One region of the Azospirillum sp. UENF 312511 genome, then DNA from elsewhere that is predicted to be linked to it. Evidence: riboswitches for the same ligand, from Rfam matches in the RefSeq annotation. Region 1 holds a riboswitch; each other region holds the start of a gene.
What was found. A riboswitch is a leader RNA that binds a small molecule or an ion and turns the genes downstream of it on or off. The one in region 1 is predicted to bind cobalamin.
Positions count from the first base shown of each region.

Region 2: another riboswitch for cobalamin. It lies ahead of ACWPN7_RS28620 (ribonucleoside-diphosphate reductase subunit alpha); the one in region 1 lies ahead of cobW (cobalamin biosynthesis protein CobW).
Region 3: another riboswitch for cobalamin. It lies ahead of ACWPN7_RS28575 (dihydroneopterin aldolase); the one in region 1 lies ahead of cobW (cobalamin biosynthesis protein CobW).

Region 1 is NZ_JBSNCG010000001.1:639,279-645,347, reverse strand. It holds gene ACWPN7_RS02870 (ABC transporter substrate-binding protein) at 1-1,172, opposite strand, end outside; gene ACWPN7_RS02865 (ABC transporter ATP-binding protein) at 1,231-1,953, opposite strand; gene ACWPN7_RS02860 (ABC transporter ATP-binding protein) at 1,946-2,710, opposite strand; cobalamin riboswitch at 3,001-3,216, shown strand; gene cobW (cobalamin biosynthesis protein CobW) at 3,256-4,329, shown strand; gene cobN (cobaltochelatase subunit CobN) at 4,486-6,069, shown strand, end outside.
Region 2 is NZ_JBSNCG010000005.1:39,926-45,994, forward strand. It holds gene metE (5-methyltetrahydropteroyltriglutamate--homocysteine S-methyltransferase) at 1-1,893, shown strand, start outside; gene ACWPN7_RS28610 (short-chain fatty acyl-CoA regulator family protein) at 2,094-3,527, shown strand; gene ACWPN7_RS28615 (hypothetical protein) at 3,543-4,055, shown strand; cobalamin riboswitch at 4,169-4,416, shown strand; gene ACWPN7_RS28620 (ribonucleoside-diphosphate reductase subunit alpha) at 4,527-6,069, shown strand, end outside.
Region 3 is NZ_JBSNCG010000005.1:29,668-35,736, reverse strand. It holds gene ACWPN7_RS28590 (methylmalonyl-CoA mutase family protein) at 1-229, shown strand, start outside; gene scpA (methylmalonyl-CoA mutase) at 241-2,439, shown strand; gene metF (methylenetetrahydrofolate reductase [NAD(P)H]) at 2,458-3,342, opposite strand; gene ACWPN7_RS28575 (dihydroneopterin aldolase) at 3,339-3,719, opposite strand; cobalamin riboswitch at 4,046-4,266, opposite strand; gene ACWPN7_RS28570 (acyl-CoA thioesterase) at 4,465-4,836, opposite strand; gene ACWPN7_RS28565 (Kelch repeat-containing protein) at 5,239-6,069, shown strand, end outside.

The DNA of each region.
Region 1 (6,069 bases):
GGGTCGAGGAACGCCTGCTCGGCCGGGATCGTCTTCACGATCTTGTAGTAGTCCCAGGGGGCCTTGGACTCGTCCGGGGTCTTCACCTGGGCCAGATACATGTCGTGGAACATGCGGCCGTTGGCGGCGATCTTGCCGTTCTTGGTGAACATGTCGGCGACCGGGGTCTCGCGCATCTTGGCGGCGACCTTGTCCGGATCGTCGGAGCCGACCGCCTCGACCGCCTTCAGGTAGTGGCGGACGGCGGAGTAGACGCCAGCCTGGACCATGGTCGGCTTGCGGCCGGCCTTGGCCTCGAACTTCTTCGTCCACTCGCGGGTCTGCTCGTCCATGTCCCAGTAGAAACCGGTGGTCAGCAGCAGGCCCTGGGAGGCCTGGAGGCCCAGCGCGTGGACATCGCTGATGAACAGCAGCAGGCCGGCGAGGCTCTGGCCCGACTGGGTGATGCCGAACTCCGACGCCTGCTTGACGGCGTTGGTGGCGTCGCCGCCCGCGTTGGCGAGGCCGATCACGTCGGCCTTGGAGGCCTGGGCCTGGAGCAGGTAGGACGAGAAGTCGGCGTTGCCCAGCGGATGGCGGACGTTGCCCGCGACCTTGCCGTCGAGCTGCTTGACCATCTTCGAGGTCTCATCCTCCAGCGAGTGGCCGAAGGCGTAGTCCGCGGTGATGAAGTACCAGTTCTTCTTGCCCTGCTCGACCAGCGCGCGGGCGGTGCCGGCGGCCATGGCGTAGTTGTCGTAGGTCCACTGGAAGCCGTAGGGGCTGCAGGACTTGCCGCTGAGGTCGGTCGAGCCCGGACCGGACATCAGGAAGATGCGCTTCTTGTCCTTGGTGATGCCCTGGACGGCCAACGCGGCGGCGGAGTTCGGCACGTCGGCGATGACGTCCACGTTGCCGGCGTCGATCCACTCGCGCGCCGTGTTGGCGGCGATGTCGGCCTTGTTCTGGTGATCGGCGACGACGATCTCGATCGGCGCGCCGGCGATCTTGCCGCCGAACTCCTCGGCCGCCAGACGGGCGGCGATGGCCGAACCCTCGCCGGCGAGGTCAGCGTAGATGCCGGACCGGTCGTTCATCACGCCGATCTTGATCACGTTGTTGGAGACCTGGGCGTGCGCGGCCCCGGCGGTCAGCGCCAGCAATGCGGTCCCGCACAGCAACGTCTTGAGCATTTCGAACTCCCTTCGATTGGCTTTGTTTTGCGTGTTTTCGGCAGAGGGGGTGACTTGGTCAGACACCCAGATAGGTGTGCAGCTTGTCCATGTTCTGGGCGAGCTGGTCGTTGGGGATCATGTCGACGACATGGCCTTCCTCCATCACGTAATGGCGGTCGGCGATGGTCGCGGCGAAGCGGAAATTCTGCTCCACCAGCACGATGGTGAAGCCGCGCTGCTTCAGCTTGCGCACCGCCACCCCGATCTGCTCGATGATGACGGGGGCAAGCCCCTCGGTCGGCTCGTCGAGCAGGATCAGGTCGGCGCCGGTGCGCAGGATGCGCGCGATGGCCAGCATCTGCTGCTCGCCGCCCGACAGGCGCGTGCCCTGGGTGGTGCCGCGGCCCTGCAGGTTCGGGAACAGCTCGTAGATCTGCGGCACGGTCATGCCGCCCGACTTCACCACCGGCGGCAGCATCAGGTTCTCGTCCACGCTGAGCGAGGCGAAGATGCCGCGCTCCTCCGGCACGTAGCCGATGCCGAGGCGGGGAATCTTGTGCTGCGCCATGCCGATCAGCTCCTTGCCCTGGAAGCGGATCGAGCCGTTGCGCTTGCCGACGATGCCCATGATCGAGCGCATGGTCGTCGTCTTGCCGGCGCCGTTGCGGCCGAGCAGGGTCACCACTTCGCCCTGGCGCACGTCGATGTTGACGCCGTGCAGCACGTGGCTCTCGCCGTAGAAGGCCTGGAGGTCGCGGATCTCCAGCATCGCGGTCTTCACGGTCGCGCCGTCAGGCATGGCCCACCTCACCCGTCCCCATGTAGGCTTCCATGACCTGCGGGTTGCGCGATACGACGTCGTATGCGCCCTCCGCCAGGATTTCGCCGCGGCGAAGCACGGTGATGGTGTCCGACAGGTGGGCGACGACCGACAGGTTGTGCTCCACCATCAGGATGGTGCGGTCGGCGGAGACGCGCTTGATCAGGGCGGCGGTGCCTTCGATGTCCTCGTGGCCCATGCCGGCCAGCGGCTCGTCGAGCAGCATCACCTCCGGGTCGAGCGCCAGCGTGGTGGCGATCTCCAGCGCGCGCTTGCGGCCGTAGGGCAGCTCGGCGGCGGTGTGGCCGGCCCAGGGGGTCAGGTTTACCGCCTCGATCAGTTCCTCGGCGCGGTCGTGCAGGTCGTGCAGGCTGGCCTCCGGCTTCCAGAAATGGAAGCTGGTGCCGCGCGGGCGCTGCAGCGCGACGCGGACATTCTCCAGCACGCTGAGGTGCGGGAAGACCGCGGAAATCTGGAACGACCGCACCATGCCGAGCAGCGCCACGTCGGCGGGCTTCATGGCGGTGATGTCGCGTCCCTTGTAGAGGATCTGGCCGCGCGTCGGCGTCAGGAACTTGGTCAGCAGATTGAAGACCGTGCTCTTGCCGGCGCCGTTCGGGCCGATCAGCGCGTGGATGGTGCCGCGGCGGACCTGGAGATTCACCTCCTTCACCGCGATGAAGCCCTTGAACTCCTTCGAGAGTCCACGCGCTTCCAGAATGATGTCGTCGGCCATGGGTGCCGTTTTTCCCTCCCTGTTCGTCCGCGTCGTCTGCCGGTCCGCGTTTTTGGTTAGGCTGATATAAGCACAGAACATGCCAACTGCGGAAGATTCGAACAAGCCCTTGAAATCGTTTATTTCCCCCTATGAGACTGTGGGTGCCCCATACCGTCCGGAGTGTCAGCTTTCCAGACAGACTGTACCGATCTTCCGACACACCAACGGCGGCAAGGGCGGAGCGCTCCGGGTTCGGCGGCACGGTTTCCGGGCGCCAAATGGCCGCTTGCAAATCGGGGGTCCGCCTGCAATTCTGCGCCTCCGACGGTGCCCCGGCCGCCGTGAAGGCGCGGGGATAATAGGGAATGCGGTGCGGACCCGGATGGGGTCCAAGGCCGCGGCTGCCCCCGCAACTGTGTGCGGCGAGTCGGCCTCCGGACATGCCACGGGCCGACAGGCCGGGAAGGCGGGAGGCGCGACGACGACCCGCAAGCCAGGAAACCTGCCGCCGGACCGACACTCATCTAATCCGCCGGGTGTGGCGGAGACAAGGAAGCCAGATCATGACCACCGGCCCGCTGACCGCCGGAAAGACCCCGGCCACCGTCATCACTGGCTTTCTCGGCGCCGGGAAGACGACGCTGATCCGCAGCCTGCTGGAGCAGGCCGGCGGGCGTCGTCTGGCGCTGATCATCAACGAGTTCGGCGATGTCGGCATCGACGGCGAGATCCTGCGCGCCTGCGGCGATCCGACCTGCACCGAGGACGACGTGATCGAGCTGGCGAACGGCTGCCTGTGCTGCACCGTCGCCGACGATTTCGTCCCGGCCATCGAGAAGCTGCTGTCCCGCCCGCAGCCGCCGGAACACATCATCATCGAGACCAGCGGCCTCGCCCTGCCGAAGCCGCTCGTCCAGGCCTTCCACTGGCCGGCGATCAAGACCCGGGTGACGGTGGACGGGGTGGTCGCGGTGGTCGACGCCGCCGCCGCCGCGGAGGGCCGCTTCGCCCCCGATCCGGCGGCTTTGGCCGCCCAGGCCGCCGAGGCCGGGCAGCTCGACCACGAGACCCCGGTGGAGGAGGTGTTCGAGGACCAGCTCCTCTGCGCCGATCTGATCGTGGTGAACAAGACCGATCTGGTGGATGCCGCCGATCTGGCCAAGGTCGAGGACCTGATCCGCGCCGCCATGGCCGAGGGCGGCATGGCTGAGGGCGGGGCTGGGCGCGAGGCCAAGATCCTGCGCGCCAGCAACGGCAAGGTCGATCCGGTGGTTCTGCTGGGCGTCGGCGCCGGGGCCGAGGACGACCTCGCCAACCGCCCCAGCCACCATGACGAGGAGGAGGGCCACGACCACGACGACTTCACCAGCTTCGTCGTGGAACTCGGCCCGCAGCCCGACCCGGCGGCGCTGACGAAGACGCTGGAGCGGGTCGCCGCCGCCCATGGCGTGCTGCGCCTGAAAGGTTTCATCGACGTGCCGGGCAAGCCGATGCGCCTTCTGGTGCAGGGCGTGGGAACGCGCATCCAGACCCATTTCGACCGCTTCTGGAAGCCCGACGAGCCGCGCCGCAGCCGTCTGGTGGTGATCGGCGAGACGGGCCTGGACCGTGACGCCGTGACCGCGGCGCTGGGGTGATTTTTAGCCTTCACAACCCTCTCCCCTCTGGGGAGAGGGTGGCCCGCAGGGCCGGTGAGGGGGTTGCGCTTACGCCGGGCGTTCCGCCACGCGCAACCCCCTCACCCTAACCCTCTCCCCAGAGGGGAGAGGGGATTTTCGTAAAGCACTTTCGCCATGCACCTACTCGCCGCCCGCCAGGAAGACCTCGACGCCGGCCCCCAGGCCGTGGACCTGGGGCAGAGCCCGGCGGACCTCGTCGTCCTGTCCTTCTCCGACAGCGACCTGACAGCGCTTGCCGCCTGCTGGAAGCGCCACCGTGACGAGTTGCCCACCCTGCGGCTGGCGAATCTCGCGCGGCTGGGGCACCCGCTGTCAGTGGACCTTTACGTCGAGTCCGTGATCCGCAAGGCGAAGCTGGTCGTTCTGCGGCTGCTCGGCGGGGCGGGCTACTGGCGCTACGGGCTGGACCATGTCGCCGCCGCCTGCCGGGAGTCCGGGGTGGCGCTGGCCGTGCTGCCCGGCTGCGCCCAGCCGAACCCCGCCCTGGAGGGCTACGGCACCGTTCCGGCCGAGGCGGCGCAACGGCTGTGGCGTGGATTCACCGAAGGCGGGCCGGACAACATGGCCAACCTGCTGGCCTACGCCGCCACGCTGGCCGGGCAGGACCGCCCTTGGCGCGAACCGGCGCCGGTGCCGCGCTTTGGCGTCTATGAGGGCTGGTCCGGCCACGTCACCGGCCCCTGCGCGCCGGTCGTATTCTACCGCTCCCACCTGCTGGCCAGCGACCTGGAGCCGGTGCACGCGCTGTGCGACGCGCTGGCCGCGCGCGGCCTCGCCCCGCTGCCGCTGTTCGTGGCGAGCCTGAAGGAACCGGACTGCGCCGCCTGGATGCGCGCCACCCTGACCGCCCGCAACGCCGCCGTCGTGATGAACCTGACCGGCTTCTCGGCGGCGCGCGAGGACGGGTCGCCACTGGAAGCCAACGGCACGCCGGTGCTTCAGGCCGTGCTGTCCACCACGCCCGAGGAGGGCTGGCGCGGCTCCGCCCGCGGCATGGGGCCATCCGACCTCGCCATGAACGTTGTGCTGCCGGAGATGGACGGGCGCATCCTGACCCGTGCCATCGCCTTCAAGGCCGAAGGGGCGCTGGACCCCGACCTGGAGTTCGCTCCGACGCTGATCCGCCCGGTGCCCGACCGGGTGGCCTTCGCCGCCGATCTGGCCGCCGCCTGGGTGCGGCTGGGCGCCACGCCGCGGGCCGAGCGCAAGCTGGCGCTGGTGCTGTCCGACTATCCGGGGCCGGGCGGCGGCATCGGCCATGCGGTCGGCCTCGACACCCCGGCGAGCGTCGTCGGCATCCTGGAGCGGCTGCGCGCCGAGGGCTACGCGCTGGACGGGCTTCCCGCCGGCCCCGCCGCCCTGATGGAGGCGCTGACCGGCGGCGCCACCGCCCTGCTGAGCCTGGACGACTACCGCCGCCTCGCCCCCGCCGAGGCCCGCGCCCGCATCACAGAATGCTGGGGCGACGAGCAGGCCGACCCGCTGGCTGACGGCACCATCTTCCGCTTCACCGTGCTGACCTGCGGCAACGCCACTATCGCGGTGCAGCCGAGCCGCGGCCACGGTCCGCTGACCACCACCCAGCACCACGACCCGGAGACGCCGCCCAGCCACGGCTACTTCGCCTTCCACCTCTGGCTCCGCCATGTCCTGGGCATCCACGCGCTGGTGCAGGTGGGCGCGCACGGGACGCTGGAA
Region 2 (6,069 bases), on a different contig from region 1:
CAGTTCAACCTCGACGCCTCCCGTCTGCTGCAGCAACTCGCTGAAGCCAAGGAGCAGGGTGTCAAGGCCAAGCCGGTGATCATCGGCCCGGTCACCTACCTCGCGCTGGGCAAGGCCAAGGACGGTTCGGACAAGCTGGCTCTGCTGCCCCGCCTGCTGCCCGTCTACGCCGAACTGCTGCAGGCCCTGGCCGATCAGGGCGTCGAGTGGGTGCAGATCGACGAACCCATCCTGGTGACCGAGCTGGAAGCGGCGTGGCGGGACGCCTTCACCCAGGCCTATCGGGATCTCGGTACCGGCGCGGTCAAGCTGCTGCTGGCGACCTATTTCGGCCAGCTCCAGGAGAATTTGCCACTGGTCTGCTCCCTACCGGTGCAGGGCCTCCATCTCGACGCCATCAACGCCCGCGACGAGGTCGATGCCCTGATCCAGGCCCTCCCGACCGACCGCGTCGTGTCGCTGGGCGTCGTCAACGGCCGGAACATCTGGAAGACCGACCTACACGCAACGCTCGACTGGCTGGAGCCGGTGGCCGAGAGGCTCGGTGAGCGGCTGTGGATCGCACCGTCCTGCTCGCTGCTGCACGTGCCGGTCGACCTCGCCGGCGAGCGCAAGCTGGATGAGGAGGTCCGCTCATGGCTGGCCTTTGCGGTGCAGAAGCTGGAGGAGATCCGGGTTCTGGCGACCGCGCTGACCCCGGGATGGGATAGGGGCCGTGCCGCCGTCGCGGCCGAGTTGGAGGCCAACCGCACCGCCATCGAAGCGCGCCGCCATTCGCCGCGGGTCAACAACCCGGCGGTGAAGGCGGCGGTTGCCGCCATCGACGCCCAGCTCGGACGGCGCAAGAGCGCCTTCGCCGAGCGCGCCGCCAAGCAGGCCGCCCGCCTGAATCTGCCGACGTTCCCGACCACCACCATCGGCTCCTTCCCGCAGACCAAGGAGATCCGTCAGGCGCGCAGCCAGTTCAAGGCCGGGACGATCGACGCGGTGGCCTACACCGAGGCGATGCGCGGCGAGATCGCGCGGAGCGTGCGCGAGCAGGAGGCGCTGGGCCTCGACGTGCTGGTTCACGGTGAGGCCGAGCGCAACGACATGGTCGAGTATTTCGGCGAGCAGCTCGATGGCTACGTCTTCAGCCAGTCGGGCTGGGTGCAGTCCTATGGCTCGCGCTGCGTGAAGCCGCCGATCCTGTTCGGCGACATCAGCCGCCCCAAGGCGATGACCGTGGACTGGATCACCTACGCCGCCTCGCTGACGGACAAGCCGATGAAGGGCATGCTCACCGGCCCGGTGACCATCCTCAACTGGTCCTTCGTGCGCGACGACCAGCCGCGTTCGGAATCCTGCCGCCAGCTGGCGCTCGCCATCCGGGAGGAGGTGCTGGACCTGGAGAAGGCCGGCGTCGGCGTGATCCAGATCGACGAGGCCGCCCTTCGTGAAGGTCTGCCGCTGCGCAGGTCCCAGTGGCAGGCGTATCTGGACTGGGCGGTGGAGTCGTTCCGCATCACCGCCAACGGGGTGGCGGACGAGACGCAGATCCACACCCACATGTGCTATTCGGAGTTCAACGACATCATCGCGTCGATCGCGGCGATGGACGCTGACGTCATCACCATCGAGACCTCACGGTCGGACATGGAACTGCTCGACGCCTTCGACGACTTCAAGTACCCGAACGAGATCGGTCCCGGCGTCTACGACATCCACTCGCCGAACATCCCGACCGAAGGGCACATCGTCGATCTGATGAAGAAGGCGGCCGAGCGCATTCCCGCCGAGCGGCTGTGGGTCAATCCGGACTGCGGTCTCAAGACCCGCCAGTGGGCCGAGGTGCTGCCGGCCCTGACCAACATGGTCAGTGCGGCCAGGACCCTGCGCGCCACCATCGCCTGACGTGGTCCGCACGGGGGCAAGGGGCCGGACGCCGCTTGCCCCCGTGTCTTTGCACCCTGAAGCTGCTGATGGCGGAACTTGCCTGGTAGCCGCGTCCTTTGCAATATACGCAGACCGCTTGTTTGGATGACCGCTGACATTGCCAAGATTAGCAAGGTGTTTTCAGTGAGTCGGCGAATTTTGCAAATGGGATTCCTGGTATGGCCAAGGCGTTCATGGGGGTGCGGCTGCAGCGGCTGCGCGAGGAGCGGGGGCTGACCCAGACAGCCCTGGCCCGCATCCTGGAGATTTCGCCGAGCTATCTGAACCAGCTCGAACGCAACCAGCGGCCTCTGACGGTGCCGCTGCTGCTGCGGATCAACGCCGCCTTCGGCATCGACGTCCAGATCTTCTCGGAGGACGAGGAAGCCCGGCTGGTCGCCGATCTGCGCGAGGCGCTGTCGGAGGCCGGAACCGGCGAGACCATCGCCATGGCCGAGATCAAGGCGCTCGCCACCAACATGCCGGCGGTCGGCCGGGCGCTGGTGGCGCTGCACCGGCGCGGGCGCGGGCTCGCGGAACGGCTGGATGCGCTCGCCTCGGGGATCGTCCCAGCCGGGCCGGACAGCGGGCTGCCGCCGCCGATGCCCTACGAAGAGGTGCGCGACTTCTTCTACCGCCATCACAACCACATCACCGCGCTGGACGACGCGGCGGAACGGCTGTTCGGCGAGGCCGGTTTGGAGATCGGGGCGGTGGACCGCGGGCTGGAACGGCTGCTGGCGGACCGCCACGGCATCCGCACGCTGGTGACCGACGACACGGCCATGCCGGAGGGCGCGCTGCGCCAGTATGACGGCGATGCCCGGACGTTGCGGATCGCCCGGTCGCTGGAGCCTGGCCGCCGCGCCTTCCAGATGGCGACCCAGCTCGCCTTCCACCAGGAACCGGCCCTCCTGCTCCGGCTGGTCGAGGAGGGACGCTTCTCCGGCCCGCAGGCCCGCTCGCTCGCCCGCATCGGGCTTGCCAACTATTACGCCGGCGCCGTGGTCATGCCCTACCGCGCCTTTCAGGAGACGGCGGAGGCCGTGGCCTACGACATTGAGTTGCTGGGACAGCGCTTCGGCACCGGCTTCGAGACCGTCTGCCACCGGCTGAGCACCCTCCAGCGGCCGGGGATGCCGGGCGTTCCCTTCTTCTTCGTCCGGGTCGATCGCGCCGGCAACATGTCGAAGCGCCAGTCCGCCACCAGCTTCCACTTTTCCCGTGTCGGCGGAACCTGCCCGCTGTGGAACGTCTACGAGGCCTTCTCGACGCCCGGTCGTCTGCTGACCCAGTTGGCGCGGATGCCGGACGGGCGGGCCTATCTGTGGATCGCCCGCACGGTGGTCCATGGCCGCAGCGGTTACGGCGCGCCGTCGAAGAGCTTCGCGATCGGACTCGGTTGCGACATCCAGCACGCCGGCCGGCTGATCTATTCCCGTGGGCTGGCGCTGGGCGATCCCGACGCCGCCACGCCGATCGGGGCCGGTTGCAAGGTCTGTGAGCGTCCATCCTGCCCGCAACGCGCCTTTCCGCCGATCGGACGCACCGTGACGGTTGACGAAAGCCTCAGCCGGTTCGAACCTTATCCGGTGGCCCAGCCTCCGGTTTGATCGAGGACCCGCAGCATGGTTGCCGATGGCGCCGGCGTTTGGGAAAGTCGTTTTCTGGACATCCATCTTTGCGGGCGGACGGTGGCGGTGTCTCATCAGCGTTGCCTGGAGGAATGCTTCGGCCTGAGGGCGCGTGAACGGGAGTTGCGCCGGCGCATCCGTTCGGCGCTGAAGCGGCTTGGACCGCTCGAAGGACCGGCGCACGCCCACGTCCTGACGCTTGCGCCAAAGCCCGAGGCCGTGGCGACCGTTCCGGCAGCCCTGGCCGGCCTTGACGGTGCGATCGAGCGGATCGCGAAACGCCCTTTCTCTCCCCGTCAGATCGAGGAGGCGTTGGGCATCACCGCCCGGGAACGGTTGCGTTGGACAAAGGACGGGCGGCTGCCGCAATCGGGGTCGGCAACCATCATGAGGGGGCAGCGGATTACCCTCAGCACTTACGCGGTGGACACGGTCGCCAAGCTGGCGGGTGACGCCTCCATCATCGACGATTGGCGGCGAACCGACCGGGTCGGCTGCCTCGGCTGAGGCTGCGCCGGAGCGGGCGGTGACCCATGGCGGTGGCTTGCCCAACCTCCGCGCCGGCCCTGAGGAGGTAGCCCCCGCCATCCGTATGGCTTGACAGACTGCGGGCTTCCCGCTACTTCATCTTGCGTTACGGTTCTCTGGATATCCAATATCTAGGGCTAAGAGGGAAGCCGGTGCGTCGCCACCCCGAACGGGGGATCGCGGCAAAGCCGGCGCTGCCCCCGCAACTGTGAGCGGAGAGCGGCTTCGTCGTTTCAGCGTCACTGGTGCCCATCCCGGTTCGGGACGACGGCACCGGGAAGGCCGGACGGAGCCGCCGTGACCCGTGAGCCAGGAGACCTGCCGTAACCGAATGAACGTCCACGGGCGGGGTGTCCCGGTGGTGCGCTTGCCCCCGCGCGGCGTTCCCGTCCGCGTTTGCGCAAGTCGTGCTCCCGTGCCTTCCCGCCGCACAAGAACAAGGGATCACGGATGCCGGCGCTCGCTCAAGACCTTGCCCAGGACTTCGCCAACGGCTTCGACCGTCACGGAAACCTGCTGACGCTGCCCCGGCGGACGCCCGAGCGGTCCGGCGGCCGTGCCCCGGCGGAGCGCTGGACGCCGCCCGATTCCTCCGTCATCCGCATCGACCGCAGCCGGGACGCCCTGCTGACCGCCTTTGGCAAGGCGACGCTGGACGACCGTTACCTGTTGCCGGGGGAAAGCTATCAGGACCTGTTCGCCCGCGTCGCCGCGGCCTATGCCGACGACGCGGCGCACGCCCAGCGCCTGTACGACGCGATTTCCCGCCTGTGGTTCATGCCGGCCACGCCGGTTCTCAGCAACGGCGGCACCACGCGCGGCCTGCCGATCTCCTGCTTCCTCAACGCGGTGTCCGATTCGCTCGACGGGATCGTCGACATCTGGAACGAGAACGTCCGGCTGGCCTCCAACGGTGGTGGCATCGGCACCTATTGGGGCGGGGTGCGCTCCATCGGCGAGCCGGTGAAGGGCTGCGGCAGCACGTCTGGCATCATTCCCTTCATCCGCGTGATGGACAGCCTGACGCTGGCGATCAGCCAGGGCTCGTTGCGGCGCGGCTCTGCCGCCGTCTACCTCGACATCCACCACCCGGAGATCGAGGAATTCCTGGAGATCCGCAAGTCGTCGGGCGACTTCAACCGCAAGAGCCTGAACCTGCACCACGCCGTCATCGTCACCGACGCTTTCATGCAGGCGGTGCGCGACGACAGGCCCTTCGCGCTGATCAGCCCCAAGACCGGCGCCGTCCTGAAGCACGTCAACGCCCGTCAGGTCTGGCAGAAGATCCTGGAAGCCCGCATGCAGACCGGCGAGCCGTACCTGCTGTTCGGCGACACGGTGAACCGCGCCCTGCCCAAGCACCAGCGCGACCTCGGCCTGCGCGTCTCCACCTCCAACCTGTGCAGCGAGATCACCCTGCCGACCGGCAAGGACCATCTGGGCAAGGAGCGCACGGCGGTGTGCTGCCTCGCCTCGATGAACCTGGAGACCTGGGATGAGTGGAACGGCGAGGCGGGGCTGGTCGAGGACGTGCTGCGCTTCCTCGACAACGTGCTAACCCGCTTCATCGAGGAGGCGCCCGAGGGGATGGAGAACGCCGTCTATTCGGCGATGCGCGAACGCTCGGTCGGGCTGGGGGTGATGGGTTTCCACTCCTTCCTCCAGGCGCGCGGCATTCCCTTCGAGAGCGCCATGGCCAAGGTGTGGAACCTGCGCTTCTTCCGCAAGATCCGCCGCGACGCCGACGCCGCCTCGGTCCTGCTGGCCGAGGAGCGCGGCGCCTGCCCGGACGCCGCCGAGCGCGGGATCAAGGCGCGCTTCAGCCACAAGCTGGCGATCGCGCCGACCGCCTCCATCAGCATCATCTGCGGCGGCACCAGCGCCTGCATCGAGCCGATCCCGGCCAACGTCTACACCCACAAGACGCTGTCCGGCTCGATCAGCGTGCGCAACCCGCATCTGGAAAGGCTGCTGGCCGCCAAGGGCGCCGACC
Region 3 (6,069 bases), on a different contig from region 1:
AGCGCGCATCGCCGTGCTGTGCGGCTCCGACGCGCTCTACGAGGCCCACGCCGCACCCTTCGCCCAGGCATTGAAGGCGGCGGGTGTCGAGCACCTGTTCCTGGCCGGAAACCCCGGCGACCGCCGCGCCGATCTCACGGCCGCCGGCATCGACGAATTCGTGTCGGTCGGCTGCGACGTTCTCTCGGTCCTGCGCGCGACCCTGGCCCGTTTGGGAGTGCCCTTGTGATGAAAAGCGCGATGACCAGTCTGCCGGACTTCGCCACGCTGCCCCTGGACGCCGCCGCTCCCGGTGCCTCTTCCGCCGACTGGAGCCGCCGTTTCGCGGCGGAAACCGGGGCCGATCCGGCCACAGCGCTGTGGCGCACGCCGGAGATGCTGGACGTCAAACCGCTCTACACGGCGGCCGACCTCGACGGGCTCGACCATCTGGCGACCATGCCGGGGATGGCGCCCTTCCTGCGCGGCCCCTACCCGACGATGTACGTCGACAAGCCCTGGACGGTGCGGCAGTACGCCGGTTTCTCGACCGCGCAGGAATCCAACGCCTTCTACCGGCGCAACCTCGCGGCCGGGCAGAAGGGCTTGTCGGTCGCCTTCGATCTCGCCACCCACCGCGGCTACGACAGCGACCACCCGCGCGTCACCGGCGACGTCGGTATGGCGGGGGTCGCCATCGACTCCATCCTGGACATGAAGACGCTGTTCGACGGCATCCCGCTCGACCAGATGTCGGTGTCGATGACGATGAACGGCGCGGTGCTGCCGGTGCTGGCCGGCTACATCGTCGCCGCCGAGGAGCAGGGGGTGACCGCCGACAAGTTGAGCGGCACCATCCAGAACGACATCCTCAAGGAGTTCATGGTCCGCAACACCTACATCTACCCGCCCAAGCCCTCGATGCGGATCATCTCCGACATCTTCGCCTTCACCTCGCAGCACATGCCGAAGTTCAACTCGATCTCAATCTCCGGCTATCACCTGCAGGAGGCGGGGGCGACCGCCGACCTGGAACTGGCCTACACGCTGGCCGACGGCGTGGAGTACGCGCGTGCCGGGCTGGCCGCCGGGCTGACCATCGACCAGTTCGCGCCGCGCCTGTCCTTCTTCTGGGCGATCGGCATGAACTTCTTCATGGAAGTCGCCAAAATGCGCGCCGGCCGCATGCTGTGGGCCAAGCTGATCAAGGAGTTCGCCCCGAAGAGCGACAAGTCGCTGTCGCTGCGCACCCATTCCCAGACCTCGGGCTGGAGCCTGACGGCGCAGGACGTCTTCAACAACGTGACGCGCACCTGCATCGAGGCGATGGCCTCCACGCAGGGCCACACCCAGTCGCTTCACACCAACGCGCTCGACGAGGCCCTGGCGCTGCCGACCGACTTCTCCGCGCGCATCGCCCGCAACACCCAGCTTTTCCTCCAGCAGGAGAGCGGTACCTGCCGGGTGATCGACCCCTGGGGCGGCAGCTATTACGTCGAGCGGCTGACCCGCGAACTGGCCGCCCGCGCCTGGGGCCACATCCGCGAGGTCGAGGAGACCGGCGGCATGGCGAAGGCGATCGAGACCGGCATCCCCAAAATGCGCGTCGAGGAGGCCGCCGCCCGCACCCAGGCCCGCATCGATTCCGGCCGCCAGACCGTCGTCGGCGTCAACAAGTACCGGCTGGAGCAGGAGGAGGCCATCGAGGTGCTGAAGGTGGACAACTCCGCCGTCCGCGCCCAGCAGATCGCCCAGCTCGAACGGCTGCGCGCCGAGCGCGATCCCATCCGCTGCCGCCAGACGCTGGAGGCCTTGACCAACGCGGCGGCCGCCGGCGACGGCAACCTGCTGGCCCTGTCGGTGGACGCCATCCGCGCCCGCGCCACGGTCGGCGAGATCTCCGACGCGCTGGAAAAGGTGTATGGCCGTCACAAGGCCGAGATCCGCACCATCACCGGCATCTACGCCGGCGAGGTGGGGCGGCAGTCCGACGCCATCGCCAGGGTGCGGGCGCTGGTGGCGGAGTTCGCCGAGCGGGATGGCCGCCGCCCGCGCATTATGGTGGCGAAGATGGGCCAGGACGGCCACGACCGCGGCCAGAAGGTGATCGCCACCGCCTTCGCCGACTTGGGCTTCGACGTGGACGTCGGGCCGCTGTTCCAGACGCCGGAGGAGGCCGCGCGGCAGGCGGTGGAGAACGACTGCCACATCGTCGGCGTCAGCTCGCTGGCGGCAGGCCATCTGACGCTGGTGCCGCAGTTGAAGGCGGAGCTGGAGCGTCACGGGGCCGGCGACATCCTGATCGTGGTCGGCGGCGTGGTGCCGCCGCAGGATTACGACGCGCTCTACGCCGCCGGCGCCACGGCGATCTTCCCGCCGGGCACCGTCATCAGCGAGGCGGCGGTAGACCTGCTGCGCATCCTCAACGAGCGCCACGGCTACGCGCCGAAGGCGGCGTAGCCGTGGCGCGTGTGGCGATCACGGTGCCGGAACCGCGGCCCTTATCCCCAGCATGTGGCAGGTGGCGAGGGTGATGTCGGAACGGTTCAGGGTGTGGAAGTGGAAATCCCGGACGCCCTGAGCCTGAAGGGCCTGACACTGCTCCGCCGCCACCGTCGCGGCGACGAGCCTGCGGGTCTCGGGGTCGTCGTCCAACCCTTCGAAGGTTTCGACCAGCCTGGCCGGCATCGAGGCGCCGCATTTGGCAGCAAATTCCACGGCACGGGCGACGTTGGTGATCGGCAGGATGCCGGGAATCACCGGCACATGGATGCCCGCCGCGGCGCAGCGGTCGAGAAAACGGAAATAAACGTCGTTGTCGAAGAAGAAGTGGGTGATGGCACGAGTCGCCCCAGCGTCCACCTTGCGCTTCAGGTTGTCCAGGTCGAACTGCGCGCTTGGCGCTTCCGGGTGGGACTCTGGATAGGCGGCGACCGAGATCTCGAAATCGGCGATGCGCCTCATTCCCGCCACCAGATTGGCGGCGTAGGCGTAGCCGCCGGGAGACGGTTCGCAACGCCCGCTGCCGCCGGGCATGTCCGACGGGTCACCGCGCAGTGCCACCAGATGGCGGATGCCGGCATTCCAGTAGCTGTGGGCGATGGCGTCGATCTCGTCCCGCGTCGCGCCGACGCAGGTGACATGCACTGCCGCCGGAAGGCCGGTCTCGTCCTGGATTCGGCAGACGGTGGCGTGGGTGCGTTCGCGGGTCGAACCGCCGGCCCCGTGGGTCACCGACATGAAGATTGGAGCCAATGGGGCCAGCCGCCGGATCGACTGCCACAGGCCCTGCTCCATCCTCTCCGTCTTCGACGGAATGAATTCGAAGCTGATCGACGGCGGTGCGGACAGAGAGGCGGTCATGACAGCGCTCCCGGCGCGGCTTGAACGGCGTCGTCCCGCCGGTAGGTGATGGTTACCCCGGCCGAATCGATCTGCGGGAGCACGTTGGGCTTCTCGATGGACACCTCGGCCTCGACGACGCGCTGGTCGGCAAGGCAGAGGTCGCCGATGCGGTCCGCCAGGCATTCCAAGAGCTGGGTGTGCGGCCCGTCGGCCAGCTTCTCCAACGCCAGGACCAACCCTTCGTAGGACAGGACGGTCGCCACGTCGTCGGGGAAACGCGGTCGGCCGCGTTCGACGACCAGCCGCACATCGATGCGCAAGCGCTGACGGCGGCCACGTTCGTGGGCGTAAACCCCGATTTGGAAAGGGGCGACAAACCCCCGGACGGTGATCACATAGGTGCCGCAGCCAGCCAAGACGGGTTCTCCACAAGCGGAAGGGTGATCGAAGGCCGGCAGGCGGCCTTGGCGGTGTCGTTCGTCCAGGCCCGACGGATGCCCAACGCCGCTCTCGGCTCACGTCGCGGCGTGGTCCCATGCACGGGGAACCGAGCCTGCAGAAGACGATCGACATGGTTCTCCCCTGTCCGGCCAAGCGCTCGGCCAGCGGATCGGTGTCGTAATAAGGACGTCCGGGAACGGAAACCAGGCGGGCGCACGAGAGGAGACCAGCGACAGACGCTGGACACGGCCCACGCGACCACCGGGACACCCCGCCCGAGGACGAACGAACGGTCACGGCAGGTCTCCTGGCTCGCGGGTCGGCACCATTCCGTCCGGCCTTCCCGGTGCCCAACGAGGCACCAGTGGCGCTGAGGCGACGAAACGACTCTCCGCTTACAGTTGCGGGGGCAGCGCCGGACTGGCCATCGGATCTGGCGGCACCGGCTTCCCTCTTAGCTCCCGGCCCCGAGCGGAACCGGCAGAACCATGACGTCGCGATCCAACCGCAACGCCGCAATCCTGTCAAGAGAGACATAAAGACACCTTTATGTTTCTATACGCCGAGCGTCACCGTTGTTGCGACGATAACGGCATCAAGCGCATCCGGACTTCCTGCGGCTGGCTTCGGTCGGAGGCCTCAAGGCTTCACGGTGTCCACCCTCGTCTTTCCCAGTCGTCGCGCCGGGGGCTTTCCGGATCATCCCTGCTGCGTGCCGTGCTGGATGTCTTGGAAGGCCGGGACTGGAACCGGCCGCCCCTGACCGTCGACGGCGACCAGGACGAACCATCCCTCGGCAGCCAGCCGGCGCTCCCCGGACGCCAAAGTCTCGGCGACGAGGGAGACATGGACGGTCATCGACCGTTTCCCGACCGTGTCGACCCGTCCGACCAAGTCGGCCAGTTGGCCGACCATGACGGGGGTGTGGAATGTGATCCGCTCTGAGGAGGCCATCACGACCGCATGGCGGGCGGCGCGGCTGGCGGTGATGAAGGCGGCCTTTCCCATGAGGCTGAGGGCCGTGCCTCCGAACAGCGTGCCGTAATGGTTGGCCTGCTCGGGGAAAATCATCTCAAGGCAGCGGGTTTCCCGTCCGTTTGGAAAGGGAAACTGGCTTTCTGCGGTGGGAGGGATGGTGTTCATGTGTGCATCCGCCTGCAACCACGCGCTCCAAGGTGTTGGACGCGCACGTTATATGGATGGGCGTTCTGGTCGATGGCTAAAACGGCTGAAATCAGGAACGATGATCCTGCAAATCTGCGAACAGTGCAAAGCGGTGGGCCTCCATGGCGAAACCGGGGTCATCATGACAACACAGGCAGAAAGCGAGGTCACATGGATCGCAGGACATTCCTTGGCGCAAGTGCTGGAGCTTTGGCGCTTGGTGCTGTCCGGGTGCCATTGTCACACGCGCAATCGCCCTTGCCGGAGTTGCGGCCCGCCGCAGACCCCTATGCTCGCCTCCAAGGTGGCATGCCGCACCATCTGACGCCGGATCAGGAAGCGCAACGTGTCTTCGACAGTCCAGCTCCCGCCGGCCCGCCAGGTCGTTGGGTCAGCCGCGCCGCGCTTCCAATCCCGCGCAGCGAAATGGCCTGGGCCACCGTCAGTGCGGCACGGATGCATGTCGTGGGCGGCTATGGCGAAGGTGCCGTCAATCGTGCCTACCACCACATCTATACCCCGGTGGCCGACCTCTGGTATGAGGGCGCTGCCTTGCCGCGTGGCGCCAACCATGTCGCGGTCGCCGCAGAAGCCGGCCGCGTCTACGCGCTTGGCGGGTTCATCGAGCAAAACCGGCGGTCCGATACGAACGCCTACGCCTACGATGTGACCACCAACGCCTGGACCCCCATTGCGCCACTGCCACGCCCCCGCGGTGCGGCGGCGGCTGTGGTACTCGATGGCGCCATTCATCTGATCGGTGGCGCATCGGAGCCGGCCAGCGAACGGGCGAGCGTCGGTTGGCACGAAGTCTATGACCCAAAGACCGATCGCTGGTCGGCCCGCAAACCGCTCCCGGGGGCGCGCGATCATGTCGGGTGCGTTGTTCATGCCGGCGCGATCCACGTCGTTGGCGGCCGCTTCAACACGTTCGAGTACAACACCGATCTGCACCACGTTTACCTCCCGGATCGGGACACATGGGAGATGCGGGCGCCGTTGCCGACGGCCCGGTCGGGCCATGGGCTTGTCGTTTACCGTGACCGCCTCTTCGCCATGGGGGGAGAAGGCGGAATTCTCAACGGCGGGGTACCGCGGCAGGCAAAAGTGTTCGGGCAGATGGAAAGCTATGATCCGGGC